2 regions of the Fictibacillus sp. NPDC058756 genome follow, and region 1 is predicted to be linked to the other one. Evidence: predicted binding sites of a transcription regulator. Region 1 holds the regulator's gene; the other holds the start of a gene.
The links. The regulator Rex, encoded in region 1, represses fermentation and respiration genes when NADH is low (regulators of the CRP and FNR family bind a similar motif). The targets are predictions, from matches to a motif close to TTGTGAAATATTTCACAA.
Positions count from the first base shown of each region.

Region 2: a site for Rex is predicted at 5,926-5,943, ahead of qoxA (cytochrome aa3 quinol oxidase subunit II). Genes of this name have one in related genera too.

Region 1 covers NZ_JBHYPU010000003.1:6,683-15,423, reverse strand. The annotation lists gene groL (chaperonin GroEL) at 1-1,222, opposite strand, end outside; gene groES (co-chaperone GroES) at 1,314-1,598, opposite strand; gene ACFW35_RS18250 (CPBP family intramembrane glutamic endopeptidase) at 1,837-2,550, shown strand; gene ACFW35_RS18245 (YdiK family protein) at 2,547-2,750, shown strand; gene tatC (twin-arginine translocase subunit TatC) at 3,017-3,796, opposite strand; gene ACFW35_RS18235 (twin-arginine translocase TatA/TatE family subunit) at 3,809-3,991, opposite strand; gene ACFW35_RS18230 (redox-sensing transcriptional repressor Rex) at 4,005-4,640, opposite strand; gene moaC (cyclic pyranopterin monophosphate synthase MoaC) at 4,706-5,188, opposite strand; gene abc-f (ribosomal protection-like ABC-F family protein) at 5,670-7,610, shown strand; gene tsaD (tRNA (adenosine(37)-N6)-threonylcarbamoyltransferase complex transferase subunit TsaD) at 8,081-8,741, opposite strand, start outside.
Region 2 covers NZ_JBHYPU010000002.1:143,879-152,619, forward strand. The annotation lists gene ACFW35_RS17565 (ABC-F family ATP-binding cassette domain-containing protein) at 60-1,616, opposite strand; gene ACFW35_RS17570 (hypothetical protein) at 1,756-1,917, opposite strand; gene ACFW35_RS17575 (DUF2269 family protein) at 1,982-2,434, opposite strand; gene ACFW35_RS17580 (5-formyltetrahydrofolate cyclo-ligase) at 2,561-3,085, shown strand; gene ACFW35_RS17585 (hypothetical protein) at 3,089-3,277, shown strand; gene ACFW35_RS17590 (DJ-1/PfpI family protein) at 3,278-3,847, opposite strand; gene ACFW35_RS17595 (L-cystine transporter) at 4,176-5,528, shown strand; gene qoxA (cytochrome aa3 quinol oxidase subunit II) at 6,021-6,998, shown strand; gene qoxB (cytochrome aa3 quinol oxidase subunit I) at 7,017-8,741, shown strand, end outside.

The sequences.
Region 1 (8,741 bases):
CCTCTTCAACTGCTGCACGCGTAGAGTTCAATGCGTCTTCGATACGAAGTTTGCGCTCTTTCAACTCAGTTTCAGTAGCTGCACCAACTTTGATTACTGCTACTCCGCCAGCTAATTTCGCTAGGCGCTCTTGTAATTTTTCTTTATCGAACTCAGAAGTTGTATCTTCGAGTTGTGCTTTGATTTGGTTAACACGAGCTGCAATTTTAGCAGAATCTCCAGCACCTTCAACGATTGTTGTGTTTTCTTTTGTTACAACAACTTTAGAAGCTGTACCAAGCTGCGTAATGTTTGCAGTCTTAAGGTCAAGACCTAGCTCTTCAGTGATTACTTCACCGCCAGTTAGTACTGCGATGTCTTCTAGCATTGCTTTACGGCGGTCACCGAATCCAGGAGCTTTTACAGCAACGGCATTGAATGTTCCGCGAAGCTTGTTAACTACTAATGTAGCAAGTGCTTCACCTTCAACGTCTTCAGCAATCAACAATAGAGATTTCCCTTGTTGTACCACTTGCTCAAGAACTGGAAGGATTTCTTGAATGTTTGTAATCTTCTTATCTGTGATAAGAATGTACGGGTTCTCAAGCTCTGCTTCCATCTTGTCAGAGTTTGTAACCATGTATGGAGATGCATATCCGCGGTCAAACTGCATACCTTCAACCACTTCAAGCTCAGTTGTGAATCCTTTTGATTCTTCGATTGTGATTACGCCGTCGTTTCCAACGCGCTCCATCGCTTCAGCAATCAATTGACCTACTTCATCGTCAGCTGCAGAGATCGATGCAACTTGTGCGATTGATTCTTTTCCTTCGATTGGCTTAGAAATTGCTTTAAGCTCTGCTACTGCAGCAGCTGTCGCTTTTTCGATACCTTTACGAAGTACCATTGGGTTTGCACCGCTTGTTACGTTCTTAAGTCCTTCACGGATCATCGCTTGAGCAAGAACTGTTGCAGTTGTTGTTCCGTCCCCAGCAACGTCGTTCGTTTTGCTTGCAACTTCAGCTACAAGCTTAGCACCCATGTTTTCGAATGCATCTTCAAGCTCGATTTCTTTTGCGATTGTTACACCGTCATTTGTGATTAGCGGAGAACCGAATTTCTTTTCAAGTACAACGTTGCGCCCTTTAGGTCCAAGCGTTACTTTTACAGCGTTCGCTAATGCATCAACACCGCGTAGCATTGAGCGGCGTGCGTCTTCACTAAATTTAATATCTTTAGCCATGTAAAAACCCTCCTATTAATTTAAAAAGTAGTGACTTACATATGCTTTTATTTATGTAGCTTCAAAACATTGAAGCTTCCATTCTCTGAGATTAGCCTACGATCGCTAAAACGTCAGATTCACGAAGAATCAAGTATTCTTTGCCTTGGTACTTCACTTCTGTACCAGCGTATTTAGAGAAAATAATTGTGTTTCCTTCTGAAACTTCTAAAGAGATACGCTCGCCGTTATCCGTCACACGGCCCGTACCTACAGCAACAACTTTTCCTTCTTGAGGCTTTTCTTTTGCTGAATCTGGCAATACAATGCCGCTTGCAGTTTTTTCTTCACCTTCTACAAGCTCAATAATAATACGGTCACCTAATGGCTTTAACAAGTGAAACACCCTCCTTAAATAGTTAAAAAATTTTCTTATTAGCACTCTTTGTTAGTGAGTGCTAACTCCATTTCTAATAATAAATAAAACTTTAAAACTTTGCAAGCAGGAAATATGAAAAAAGTTCTCAAAATCGATATCCTCGCGAGCCATGCCTATTCTATGTTAAAATGGGTTAGCATATAAAGAGTAATAATAAGTAAGAGTATTCACGTGAGGAATTAAAGGAGAACTTAATTTGAAGAAAAAATACTGGTGGATCATCTTTATATACATACTAATGCAATTCTCGGGATATCTCGGAATTCCTCTATTGAATGAACTTGGTGTTCCTGAAAATCAATTGTTCGGAATGTGGGGCACAATAAGTTTTGTAGCCGCTCTATTCATTATCCTTTACATGCTGATTCCTGAGATGAAAAGCCGCCATCGAGATTCTGAACGGGTGTCAAAAGGCTCTGCGGTCATGTGGTCGATCATCGGTATTATTATGGCGTATGCCGCTCAAATTATTGCCAGTCTTATTGAAATAAACGTATTTGGCATTCAGCCTGGTTCTGAAAACACAGAAAAACTTGTTGAAATCGTAAAAGATGTACAATACTTTATGATTGTCACGGCCATTGTCGGCCCAATACTAGAAGAGATTATTTTCCGAAAGATTATTTTTGGATCACTTCATAAACGATTTAATTTCTTTCTATCTGCTTTGATCAGTTCTCTTATTTTTGCTGCTGTTCATGCGGACTTTACACATCTCTTAATCTATACAGCAATGGGCTTTACCTTTGCATTTCTGTACGTTCGGACGAAAAGGCTTATCGTCCCTATCGCAGCACACGTCGCAATGAATACACTCGTATTAATTGTCCAGATTTTCCTTGCTGATAAGATAAAGGAAATGGAAAAACAGCTAGAAACAGCGCAATTGATTTTTGGAGGACTGCTATGAAGACATCACCTTTGTTTATGGCATTTTTATATTTAGGAATCGGAGTCGTCTTTACGTACTTAGCTGTTCATTATGCTAGTGAGTACGGAATGACAAGCTTCTGGACGATAATAACAATGGTTGTCGCAACATTTGATTTCGCAAATGCCATCAGATATTTCGCGTTAAATAACCATTTGAAAAGAAAACGAAAGAAATAGATACAAAAAACTGTCCTTTATGAGGCAGTTTTTCTTTTTGTATAGAGATTTCTAGGTTATCGCGTGAAATCTTAAGTATTTGGCGTGGACCAAAGCTCAGCTGGCGTGTAACTGGAAATTTTTGCGTGGAACTAGCACTCGATTGCGTGAAAATACAACTTTTCTGCGTAAACATGTAATAAATATAAGAACAAGTACCGTAAAATCCCTTACTGCATAAGAAGTACACAAAAAGAGGGCTCACATTATAGAGACCCTCTTTCTTATTACTTATATGCAGATTCAACTTCAGCTTCTTTCTCTTTCACAAGAGCTTCCACTTCTGCTTTCATTCGTTTTTTATATGCTGTTCTGGATATGATGATGCTGATCTCATAAAGAATTATTAACGGAAAAGTAACCATTAAGTGAGACATTAGTTCTGGCGGAGTTATGAACCCAGCTATAACTAGAATCCCGAAGTAAGCGACTTTCCTAATTCTTTTTAAGTAGTCTGGTGTCACAATCCCTAATCGGGTTAGGAACATGATCAGGACTGGGAACTGGAACAGCAATCCAAATGGCAATGTGATGTTAAATAAAAATGAGAAATATTCCTGAATGCCGTATTCTCCTTCAACACTAAGTGCAGTCGCAACATTGCCCATAAAACTTACGACAAACGGAAAGAGAATAAAATACGAGAATGCCAATCCCGATAAGAATAGCAAAAAGGCAATCGGGATATACATCAGTGTTACTTTTCGTTCATTTTCGTAAAGACCCGGGCTGATAAACGCCCAGAGCTGATATAAAATTACAGGAGCTGCTAATACACAGCCGATAAAAAATGCGAAGGTCATATAGACATTCAATGGGTCTGTTAAATGAAATGCGTTCATCTGAATATCTTTAGCGATTGGATCACTTTGCAAATACACGATCACATGCTTCGCTAAGAAAAATCCAACGATAAGAAATACAAAGAAAGCTATTAGTGCCCACATGATGCGTTTTCTTAACTCACCAACGTGGTCGTATAACGTCATACTTTTTTCAGAGTTCATAGAAAAACATCCTTACTTCTTCGGTTCTTCGCTTTCTTTTTTGTTATTATCATCGTCGTCCATAATGCCTTTTGTTGCATGCTTGAACTCGCGAAGCGTCTTCCCTGCTGCTTTTCCTAATTCAGGCAGCTTCTTTGGTCCAAACATCACTAAAGCTGCAAGCCCAATTATTGCGATACTTCCTGGTCCTAACATAGTACTTCCTCCTTTAAGAGTAATTTTTCATAAAATAAACGAGTGACTGCAGTTCTACAGCTAAATCGATATGATGTACACGAATTTCTGAGGACAAGGTCAGACGTGCCGGCGTAAAGTTCAAGATGCCTTTTACACCCGCTCTTTCCAGCTGATCGGCGATCGGCTGGGCTGCACCCACCGGCACAGTTAGAATGGCAACGTCAATTCCCCGTTTCTCAAGTTCACTTTCAATATCGTTCGTATGGTAAATAGGTACGCCAGCAATCTCAGTGCCGATTTTAGATTCATCTACGTCGAATGCGACTTCTATTTTTGTATTATTATTTTTTGTAAAATTGTAATGCAAAAAGGCAGTTCCTAAATTACCTACTCCGATTAAAGCAACCGTTGTTGTTTCATCCTGATTAAGGGTTTTGCGGAAAAATGAGAGCAAGTAGTTAACATTGTAGCCATAACCCTTTTTCCCTAACGCTCCAAAATAGGAAAAATCTCTTCGTATCGTAGCAGAATCTACTTTTACAGCTTCACTCAATTCAGCAGAGGACACCCTTTGCTTTCCTGAGGACGAAAGATTTTTTAGAAACCGGTAATATAATGGCAGCCGTTTAGCTGTAGCATGCGGTATTTTTAGCTGATCTTGGTTCATGTATTGGCCCTCCATATTCAGAAAGCTTATCTTTTCTTATTGTATCATACTTTGTCAGGGCTTGATTAGCGTACGAAATCCCCATTCTTTCCGCCTGTTTTTGAAACGAGATATGTAGGACCGATAATCATTCCTTTATCTGCTGCTTTACACATATCATATACGGTCAAAGCTGCAGCAGTTGCGGCCGTGAGTGCTTCCATCTCTACTCCAGTACTCCCTTTTGTTCTTACTTCAGCTTGTATATTTAATTTGTATCCTTCGTCACTTTCTTTGTCCCATTGAAAAGAAAGATCAACGCCGGTTAATGTGAGCGGGTGGCACATTGGAATCCAGTCAGATGTCTTTTTAGCTGCCATGATGCCAGCGATTTGAGCAACTGCGAGAACGTCCCCTTTTTTGAACTTGTTGTCTTTAATCTTAAGGAAGACTTCTTCAGATACGGTTATCCCGCTGAGCGCGATGGCAGTCCGATATGATGTTTCTTTTTCTGAAATATCCACCATTCTGGCACGGCCTTCTTCGTTAAAATGGGTTAACTCTTTCATAAAACCCCTCCTCATGTTGAATATACACGAAACCGCTTTTATTGTCGTTATTTTCTTCCATGTAAATATTGCAAAATGTTGAACATTCCCTTTGTTGGCGTGAATCCCCAAACTGCGCTAAACTACTAATAGATAGGTTAAAGATTATTAATTAGGGGCTTTTTTTCTATAAGTTTTGTTGTTTTAAACTTCATTGAACTGTTGGTTGGAGCGTAAGGTGCGTGCCTACCATCTGAGAAGCTTCTCGCAAGGCATGCGACGAGGAAGCTAACATCGGTAGCATTTACTTGTAGACGCAGGAGCAAGGATACTTTCATGAAGCGGGACAGGTGAGACTCCTAACGGCGCAAAGCGCAGAGGAGGCTCACCGCACGCCCCCCGGAAAGCGAGCATCCTGGAGCGGAAAGCAACTCCTTCAAGCTGCGAAGGTTAAGACAACAGCCTGAATAAAAATCACCCTTTTTCATAGAGGTGAATTGAAATGATTATATTACAAGTTCAAGACGTCACAAAGTCATTTGGCGCTGACGTCATTTTATCCAATATAAAATTAGAAGTTCAAACTGGAGAACGTATTGCGCTTGTTGGCAGAAACGGCGCAGGAAAGTCTACTCTTCTGCGTGTTATTACAGGAGAGTATTCATACGATTCCGGTCATGTCATGATTCCGAAAGATGTGAAAACTGGCTACCTCGCACAGGATGCCGGCCTTGATTCAGATGAAACGATCTGGAACGAAATGCTCTCGGTCTTTGAACCTCTTCGCAAAAAAGAGAAGAAGCTGCGTGAAATGGAAGCGCGCATGGGCGATCCGGGTGTTTTAGAAAATGCAGCTGAGTATGAGCGTCTTTTAAAAGATTATGATGAGCTGCAGATTCAATTTAAGGACGAAGGCGGATACCAATACGAAGCTGAGATCCGCACCGTTCTTCACGGTTTTCAATTTGCCGATTTTGACAGAGACACGAGAATCAATACGCTTAGCGGCGGTCAGAAAACAAGGCTTGCTCTTGCAAAGCTTCTTTTAACGAGGCCGGATCTTCTTATTCTGGACGAACCTACCAACCATCTTGATATCAAGACATTAACTTGGCTGGAACAATATTTGCAGGGTTACCCGGGCGGCATTCTGATCGTCTCCCATGACCGTTATTTCCTCGATAAAATTGTGACTTCCGTTTATGAAGTATCGAGAAAACGTTGTTATCGATTTACCGGGAACTATTCTAGTTATCTAGAGCAAAAAGCGGAGCGTTATGCTCAGGAAATGAAAGAATTTGAGAAACAGCAAGACCAAGTTGCTAAACTCGAAGATTTTATTCAGCGCAACCTCGTGCGTGCTTCAACAACAAAACGCGCACAGAGCAGGCGTAAACAGCTTGAGAAAATGGAGCTGAAGGAACGTCCTGCAGGATCAGAAAAATCGGCTTCCTTTTCTTTTGATATCGAAAGACAAAGTGGAAACGATGTGTTGAAACTGGAGGAAGTGAGCACCGGCTATGAAGACGGAGTTCCACTTTTTAAAGATGTAAACCTGGCAGTAACCCGTCAGGATAGTATAGCAATCGTCGGACCTAACGGGATCGGCAAATCGACACTATTAAAAGTAATTAGAAAACAGCTGCCGCTCATTACAGGTGATATTCGCTATGGAAGCAGCTTGAAGATTTCACATTACGATCAGGAACAAGCCGACCTTCACTCCCGGAAAACACTTCTTAACGAGCTTTGGGATGATTATCCAGAAAAAACAGAAAAGGAAATCCGCTCGATCCTTGGCCAGTTCCTTTTCAGCGGTGATGATGTTCTGAAGCTTGTAAACGAGTTAAGCGGCGGCCAGAAAGCCCGGCTTGCCCTTGCTAAGCTCATGATGGAAAAAGGCAATCTGCTGTTATTGGACGAGCCGACGAACCATTTGGACCTTGATAGCAAAGAAATTCTGGAACAAGCGTTGATTCATTATCCAGGAACCATCCTTTTTGTATCCCACGACCGTTATTTTATTAACCGGATCGCGACTAAGGTGGCGGAACTGGCTCCAGATGGTATTACCGAGTATCTAGGGGATTACGATTATTACACAGAAAAAAAGAACGAAATGAAAGCACGCGAAGAAATTGCAGAACGCCAAAAAACCGAAAATACTGCAAACGCGCCGTCCGCTGTACAATCAAACAGTGCCAAGAACTCAATCGACAAAGAAGCAAAGAAACAAGATCGTAAACGACACCGCCGAATTGAGGAAATTGAAGAGCTTCTTGAGGGACTTGAGAGCAAAATTGCGTATGCAGAAGGTGAACTTTGCAAACCTGAAGTATTTCAAAATTACGAGAAAACACAAGAGTTTCAATCACAGTTAGATACATTAAATAGTGAAATGGAAACCCTTATGGAAGAATGGGAAAAATTGCAGAATGCTTAGCTTTCAAAAGCTGACAACCTTATGAAAGGGTTGTCAGCTTTTTGTTATCCACAAGACAAAATTAGGTTTTATAAGTATATTTTCTACTTATCCACGTTATCCACAGAAAATTGTGTATACATTGTGTGAATTGTGTATAACATGAACCCTTATTTGTAGAACTCTTTCAAACATTGTCCACAATATCCACAAACCTGTGCATAACTTTTCCACAATAAGAATGTCGAAAGAAGTCTCTTTTAGTCGACAAGGGGCTTTCCCAAAAGTAAGGTAAACTTACTTTTGGCAGCCCCGAATTTTTTATTTTTACAAAATAAGAAATAAGTAATTACCTTCCTATTTCAGCTATCTTATCGAGTATTATTCGATAACCTGCCATCTTATTAATAATGGACGTTACATAAAAGGTTATACAAAAAGAGGCATGACCTTAAAAGTTTTTATACTTTTAAGTCAGCCTCTTTTCTCTATTATTGCGCTTCTAGATCCAGCCCTGGTACTCCGTTGAGTGCCATATCAGCCCGTGTACCCTTTTGATAAGCAACACTTCCTGCTGCCGCAATCATAGCAGCGTTATCTGTGCATAAGTGCAAAGGTGGGATTACTAAATCATATCCAGTATCTTTAAATCGTTCTTCCAATGCTTTGCGCAGCCCCTTGTTCGCTGCTACACCACCTGCAAGAAGAACTTGCTTCACTTTAGATTGATCAGCTGCACGAAATGTTTTTTCCACAAGTACATCCACAACGCTTGCTTGAAAGCTTGCTGCCAAGTCTTCTGGCTTAATTACTTCTCCGCGCTGTGCTGCATTATGAACGGTGTTTATCACAGCTGATTTTAATCCGCTGAAACTAAAATCCAGTGATTCAGGTTCAAGCCAAGCTCTAGGCAGGTCAATGTTCGGTTCACCCTCTTGTGCAAGCTTGTCGATATGCGGACCGCCTGGATACGGCATGTTCAATGTACGAGCGACTTTATCATAAGCTTCTCCCGCTGCATCATCTCGTGTTTCCCCGATCACTTTAAAGGTTCCGTGTTCTTCCATTAAAACGAGCTCTGTATGTCCGCCTGAAACGATTAGTGACAACAACGGGAATGTCATCTCTTTTACAAGACGGTTTGCATAGATG
Region 2 (8,741 bases), on a different contig from region 1:
TAGATTTTTATTCCTAAATAAAAGCCCTCACTTTTAAAAGTGAGGGCTTAAAAATTCGATTAAAACACCTTCGTTGTCCAGTTTTCGCAGTTCCAGACTTCGTTTGCTACTTCTTTATAAAATTCTGGTTCATGGGAGATCAAGAGGACGCTTCCTTTAAAGGCTCTCAACGCACGCATTAACTCGTCTTTTGCCTCAACATCCAAGTGGTTTGTAGGCTCATCAAGTACCAATACGTTATTTTCATGGTTGATCAGTTTACATAAGCGAACTTTTGCTTTTTCGCCCCCACTAAGAACTTCTACTTTACTCTCGATATGTTTTGTTGTTAATCCGCACTTCGCCAGAGCTGCACGAACTTCATGATGAGAGAAACCAGGGAACTCGTTCCAGATTTCTTCGATACATGTGTTGTAGTTTGCAGATTTTACTTCTTGTTCGAAATAGCCGATTTCCAGGTTTTCACCCCGTTCAACCGAACCAGAAACAGGCTTGATTTCACCTAAAATACTGCGGAGCAATGTTGTTTTCCCGATACCATTCGCACCGACCAAAGCAATTTTTTGTCCGCGTTCCATGCGCAGGTTCAGCGGTCGCGACAATGGCTCATCATATCCGATTACGAGATCCTTCGTTTCAAAGATCAGCTTACTCGGCGTGCGGGCTTCTTTAAAGTTGAATTCTGGTTTTGGCTTTTCTTTTGCCAGCTCAATTACATCCATCTTATCTAGCTTCTTCTGACGGGACATCGCCATGTTACGAGTTGAAACTCTCGCTTTGTTGCGGGCCACGAAATCTTTTAAGCCGGCAATTTCTTGCTGCTGGCGCTTGAATGCCGCCTCCAGCTGGGATTTTTTCATCTCATGAACTGATTTAAAGTGATCGTAGTCGCCAACATAGCGGTTTAGCTCTTGATTTTCCATGTGATAGATCAAGTTGATAACGCTGTTCAGGAATGGGATGTCATGCGAAATCAGGATAAACGCGTTTTCGTACTCCTGCAAGTAGCGCTTCAGCCATTCGATATGCTGTTCATCCAGATAGTTTGTCGGCTCATCCAGCAATAGAATTTCTGGTTTTTCTAATAAAAGTTTTGCAAGCAATACCTTTGTACGCTGACCGCCGCTCAAGTCGTGAACATCACGGTCTAAACCGATATCATCAAGTCCAAGACCCCGCGCGATTTCTTCAACTTTTGCATCGATTACATAAAAGTCGTTATTCGTTAGCGTATCCTGGATTACTCCTACATCTTCAAGCAATTTCTCTAGCTCTTCAGGAGTGACTTCACCCATCTTTTCGTACATGCTGTTCATTTCTGTTTCCATGTCGAGCAGATATTGAAACGCACTCTTCAGCACGTCGCGGATCGTCATTCCTTTTTGAAGAACGGTATGCTGATCCAGATAACCAACGCGTACTTTTTTCGCCCATTCAACTTTTCCTTCATCAGGCTTCAATTTACCAGTGATAATATTCATAAAGGTAGACTTACCTTCACCATTTGCACCGATTAGACCGATGTGCTCTCCTTTTAGAAGACGGAAAGAAACATCGTTAAAAATGGCACGGTCGCCGAAACCGTGGCTCAATCCTTGTACTGTTAAAATACTCATCTATATAACACCTTTTCTGTCAGTAATTTGTACACTCTTGATTATAGTATTGAATGGGGAAGGAACTCAATAGGTGTATGACGAATCGTGACAATGAAAAAGCACCCAAGGAGAAAAATTCCATGAGTGCCTTCGTGTATTATTCTTGTTCTCCAGTACGATTTTTAAAAGCTTCTTTTGTAGCCAGGTTTGCTGAATCAGTCTCGTCACTTTTTTGAACGAGTCTGTTTTGCAGTGTATTATCTGGAAAGCGACCTGGATGGCCCTTTTTCTTATGTTCGAATTCTTTTCCGCGTGCCATGTGTTTTTCACTCCTCGTCTCTTTACACCGTATTGTGTCCAAGAGAGAGGGAATTTATGAACACCTAAAAAGGTTTTACAACCATTAAAACGATTAGTACGACAGCTAAACCGTGTAAAATATAAACATAAGGGTCAAGCTGTTTATCAACGGTCCGATAAGAATCGGGCAGTTCGTCGCCTTCATGTGATGCAAGAATTTCGCTCATTTGTTTTTGTTTCTTAGGAATGATGCCCATAACAAGTATTTGTGCCAGAACATAAATCACCAGAGATGAGATGTACCAAACTTCACTAAAAAGTGCAGAATTTAAATAACCTAATAAAAGTCCAGTTGCAAGAAGTGTTAAGCTTCCAATCTTCGGTAAGGTTTCAATCTTTGCGTTCACTTCAAGTGCAAACCGTGCCTGTGCGGCAGTTTTTGCGAATTTTGTAACGACTGGCATCGCAAAGCTCGCGCCAAGACCTACAACTGCTGCAATAATGTGAAGCAAGACAAGTGTTCCGTATAGCGTCATATAAATAATCCCCCATTTCAATAAAAAATTTTTCTTTCCCCCACACAATTTATTACACTAAACAGGAGAATAGTCCTCTTTTTAATAATGACTTTTATCCTAAGAGAACAAAGAGGAGATGCAATAATGAACCAAAAGGATGAAATCAGACATAAAATTTGGAACAAACTCACTGAAGAAAAGCTGGGCAGATTTCCGTTTCCTTTAACAAATCGAATCCCTAATTTTAAAGGAGCAGAGGCTGCTGCTATATACATAACGGAAATGAAAGAATACAAAGAAGCTAAAGTCATCAAAGTTAATCCTGATTCGCCTCAGCTGCCTCTTAGGACTCAAATTTTAAAGGACGGAAAAATGCTGCTCGTGCCGACGCCGAGACTTAAGGATGGTTTCATTCAAGTTAAGCCGGAGTGGGTTCCGAAGGGTGAGGAAAGAAAAGCGGCAAGTCTTTCAAGCATTATGAACTATGGGAAAGTGCTTCCTTTATCTAAGATGCCTCCGATCGACTTGATTGTAGTGGGATCGGTTGCCATTCACCGTGACGGCAGAAGACTTGGTAAAGGGGAAGGGTATGCGGTCAGGGAATATGCGATTATCCGTGAGCTTGGGAATAAAGGAGTACCCGTGATCACTTCCATTCAAAGTGCTTAGCTGGTGGATGATAATATTCCTGTTAATGTGTTTGACTTAACGGTGGATTGGATTGCTACTGAAAAAGGATTGATCGAAACAAAATCACCTTATCCAAAACCGACAGGGATTGTCTGGGAAGAGGTAAGTGAAGAGGACATGGAAACCATGCCCGTTTTAAAGGAAATTAAAGAGTTGATCTCTAACAAATAATTATGACATAGAGGGTTCTTTAAAATATTGCAAAGGATTTTTTTCATCTGCAGGTACAATTTTCAGCTGACGCAATACTTCTTCAGCGAAACTGATGTAGTTTGAGCCTGTAGAAGTTACTACATTTTGATCTGCAACAAGATGTTCTTCTTTTTTGTTGTCCCAGTTCATTACAGGCAGAAATTGTGTGTCATTTTGAGTGAGTGAAGCGGTATATCTTACGTGGTTCAGAATTCCGGCAGCTCCCAGCAATGCTGGTCCTCCGCATATAGCACCTATCAGTTTATTGCTATCGAAAAAAGTGCGAATTATGTTTGTCACACCAGTGTCTTCAAGCAAGTGATAGGGATTTCCGCCTGGAATGATAAGTGCTGAGTATTCATCCGGATCAATTTCATTAATTGTTATATCAGGCATGATCTTCAATTTGCCGGCTGATGTAACCGATCTGCCAGATGAATATGGTGAACATGTAACTAATTCATAGTCAGAACCATTTAAACAAGTGATTAAAATTGAAATTTCAAATTCAGCGAAAGAATCATACACAAACAGTAATACTTTTTTCATATCTTGACCTCCTTTTGTATATCCAAATTTTAGCACCTGCTCATATGAATTTGCTACAAAAACAAGCATAATTTATTTCTCGAAGGAATATATCTGAAACACAACTAAATAATCTCACAAAATACGAAGACACAATCACACTAAAGGCTCGTTCTTTCTATTGGGAAAGGCTTGCCTTTTTATTGTGCAAAAGAGGAGGTGACTGCTAAAAATATTCCCTCAGTAATTCCTACTTGACAGATAGGTTTTATTGTATTAATTTATTTTAGTTAACTAAAGGGGGGACTTGTAGGTGACTACTTATTTAGTTTTATCAAATATTGCAATTATGCTTATACTTTTAGGTGTTTTGTTTTACATGCAAAAGAAACACGTTTCCTTTTCTAAACGTGTATTCACAGGCCTTGGATTAGGGATTCTCTTCGGTCTTGTTCTTCAGTACGGCTATGGTGCTGATTCTGAAGTTGCAGCAAAATCCACTGATTGGTTCAATCTAGTAGGCGGCGGTTATGTAACATTCTTAAAAATGATCGTTATGCCGCTTGTGTTCATTTCCATCCTATCCGCGTTTACTCGATTAAACCTTAAAGGAAACATCGGGAAATTAAGCGGATTAATTATCGGAATCTTAGTAGGAACAACTGCAATAGCAGCGGTTGTTGGGATTGGAACGTCTGTTGCTTTCGATCTTGAAGCTGTTCAAATCGAACAGGGTGACGCAGAAACTGCGCGCGGTGAGCAGATGGAAGGTACTTTTGCAGAAGTGAAAGACTTAACATTGCCGCAGCAGATTCTATCATTGCTGCCAGCTAATCCGTTTCTAGATTTTACAGGTGCTAGACCAACTTCAACGATTGCAGTTGTTATCTTTGCGGCATTCCTTGGGATTGCATATCTGGGGGTGAAGCGCAAGCAGGAAGAACATGCTGAGTTGTTTGCAAAGATTGTTGACGCTTTTTACTCTGTGATTATGCGTGTTGTAACGCTGATTCTCCGTTTAACACCATACGGAGTACTTGCCTTAATGACAAAAACGGTAGCACTTAGTGATATGGGTGCGATTGCGAAGCTTGGTAAGTTTGTTATTGCTTCTTATGTAGCGCTTTTGATCATGTTTGGAATTCACTTGTTATTGTTGACGTTTGCTGGGTTAAACCCAATCACATATATGAAAAAATCATTCCCGGTACTATCTTTTGCCTTTACATCCCGTACAAGTGCAGGAGCGCTTCCTCTAAACATCCGTACACAAAAGAGCATGGGTGTACCTGATGGAATTGCGAACTTCTCAGGTTCATTCGGACTTTCAATCGGTCAAAATGGCTGTGCTGGCATTTATCCAGCGATGCTTGCCGTGATGATCGCTCCGACTGTCGGAATCGATCCGCTGTCACCATCGTTCTTGTTGACTCTCGTTGTAGTTGTAGCGCTTAGCTCGTTTGGTGTAGCAGGTGTAGGTGGCGGAGCGACATTTGCAGCGATTCTTGTATTGTCTGCTATGGATCTTCCGATTGCATTAGCTGGTCTATTGATCTCAGTTGAACCATTGATCGATATGGGCCGTACAGCTGTAAACGTGAGCGGCGCGATGACATCGGGACTGTTAACGAGTAAAGTTCAGAAACAATTAGATACAGATGCTTACAATGACAGTGAAAATCAAGTTGAGGTAAGTGCTTAAGAAATAAGTGAGACGATCTTGCCTTAGGGCGAGGTCGTTTTCTAATGGATTGCAGAAAAATTTAAATAGGATCATCAAGATAAAACTGAATAAATATTAGGCGCAGGATAATAAGATCCTGCGTTTTATTTATGTTTGTAAAAATTGGCTAAATAGGTGTGAAGCCTTTCCAATTAGGGTAAAAATTAAAAACTGAACATTCTAAAAGCGGGTATCCCATTACCAGCAGATGAAGGCTCTTCCAAATTCGTGAACATTGTATGTCAAAAGTGTGATAAAGTTGTGAGCTTTATTTGAAGTTCTCGTGACATTTAATTACGGATAAGCCACATTTCAAGGGATTCTGATACTATGAAGGCAAAGGTTTTTTGTCATTTGGTTTTGCCTTTGATATCCATTGTGATTTGTTTCACAATGTACTATAATCACTTGTGGTTCGATTTAAATAAGGCAAAAGGAATGCTTTTAAATAGAGAAAGGAAGGTGGACCTGGTGATGCAACGGTTAAAGCCGTTTTTAACATTCGGGTTATTGATGGCCGTGTTCATGCTAAGCGGCTGCAGCGATATGGTGGTTTTAGATCCTAAAGGACCTGTTGGTGAACAGCAGAAGGGTCTTATTATGTATTCGATCTGGTTTATGTTATTTATCTTGCTGGTCGTATATGCACTTACAGCTTTTATTGTTTATAAATATCGTGACCGCAAAAATCATAAGGGCTATGATCCTGATAATGAAGGAAGTCATTTGCTTGAGACGATTTGGTGGATCATTCCTATTATTATTACCATTGCATTGGCTGTTCCAACGGTTAAAACGATCTACTCTCTAGAAGGACCTCCTGAAGAGACGAAAGATCAAAAACCATTGGTCATCCACGCAACTTCTATCGATTGGAAATGGGTGTTCACATACCCTGAGCAAGACATTGAAACAGTGAACTATCTTCATATCCCTGAAGATCGGCCTGTATTATTTAAATTGACTTCAGCCGATTCTATGGCATCATTCTGGGTTCCTCAGCTAGGCGGTCAAAAGTATGCGATGGCTGGTATGGAGACAAAGCTTTATTTGCAAGCTGATGAGCAAGGAACATATGAGGGACGAAACTCCAACTTTACAGGAGAAGGGTTCACAGATCATACGTTTGATGTAATGGCTATGTCAGATGAAGAGTTTGAAAAGTGGGCGAGTGAGACAAAAGCTGATGCTCCTGAACTGACGAAGGAGCAATACGATAAGCTGATGCTTCCTGGCCACGTGAAAGAAATGACGTTCTCTTCTACTCACTTAGGTTTTGTTAACCATGCTGATGAAGCTGATTATGCGATTAAAGCTCGTGAGCGATTAGGCTATGAGCCGTTAATTCCTCACTCCAAAGCAGCAAAAGAAAAACGTGAAGAAGAAAAGAAAAAGAAACAACAAGAACAAGAAGAATCAGAGTCTCATGGGGATTCACATGCCCATTAACAGAGGAGGCAACTTAATATGAAATGGGATGAATTTTTCGTAACAGGCGACCCGCTGATCTATGGGGCTGACGTTTCCATTGTCTTAACAATGGTGGGGGTCCTGTTTTACTTGACTAGATATAAAAAGTGGAAATGGCTATGGACAGAATGGCTAACAACCGTTGACCATAAAAAACTCGGTATCATGTATATCGTTTCTGCCGTTCTTATGCTTTTCCGCGGTGGTGTCGATGCGCTATTAATGCGTACTCAGCTTGCTGTTCCTGAGGCGAAGTTCCTCGATTCGCAGCACTATAACGAGATTTTTACAACTCACGGTACGATCATGATCATCTTCATGGCAATGCCGTTCTTAATAGGTATTATAAACGTAGTTGTCCCGTTGCAGATTGGAGCTCGTGATGTAGCTTATCCATATTTAAACGCCGTAAGTTTCTGGACGTTCTTTATCGGTGCTATGCTGTTTAACATTTCATTTGTTATCGGTGGATCACCATCAGCGGGCTGGACGAGTTACATGCCGCTTGCAAGTAACGAACTCAGTCCGGGACCAGGGCAGAACTACTACTTATGGGGTCTGCAGATTGCGGGTATCGGTACATTATTAACCGGTATTAACTTCCTTGTTACGATTCTTAAGATGCGTGCACCGGGAATGACATTATTCCGTATGCCGATGTTCACTTGGTCATCGCTTGTAACAATGGTTATTATCATTTTTGCTTTCCCAATTTTAACAGTAGCACTAGCACTTATGTCATTTGACCGTTTATTCGGAAGTCATTTCTTTACTCTTCAAGGGGAAGGGATGGATATGCTTTGGGCAAACCTCTTCTGGTTGTGGGGTCACCCAGAGGTATATATCGTAATCTTGCCGGCATTCGGTATTTTCTCAGAAATTATTTCTACGTTCTCTAAAAAAACGTTGTTTGGTTATAAGGCCATGATCTGGTCTATGCTTCTTATCGCTGGATACAGTTTCTTGGTATGGGTCCACCACTTCTTTACGATGGGCTCAGGAGCAGCCGTTAACTCTGTATTCTCCATTACAACAATGGCGATCGGTATTCCGACGGGGGTTAAGATCTTTAACTGGCTGTTCACGATGTACAGAGGTAAGATTCAGTTTACAACACCGATGCTCTGGTCACTAGGCTTTATTGTGAACTTCGTAGTCGGCGGGGTTACAGGTGTCATGCTTGCAATGGCAGCTGCTGACTATCAGTACCACAACACATACTTCCTGGTATCTCACTTCCACTATGTGCTGATCGCAGGTACAGTGTTTGGCTGTTTTGCAGGTCTAATCTACTGGTACCCTAAGATGTTTGGCTACAAGCTGAACGAACGTATCGGTAAATGGGTATTCTGGCTGTTCACAATCGGATTTAACGTATGTTTCATGCCTCAATACTTCCTAGGTCTTGATGGTATGCCTAGACGTGTTTACACGTACAGCGAAGAGTCTGGCTGGGGTCCACTGAACATGGTTTCTACACTTGGCGGATTCATGATGGGTATCGCGTTCTTAGTTCTTGTTTACAACATGTACTACAGCTTCCGTTTCGCGAAGCGTGAAACAACTGGTGACGCTTGGGATGGCCGTACGCTTGAATGGTCTACTCCTTCAGCAATGCCGCCATTTTATAACTTTGCTAAAATTCCAGAGGTTACTGGTCTTGACCATTTCTGGAGACAGAAACAAGCAGGCAAGGTAGAGAAGTTAACTGCTAAAGATATT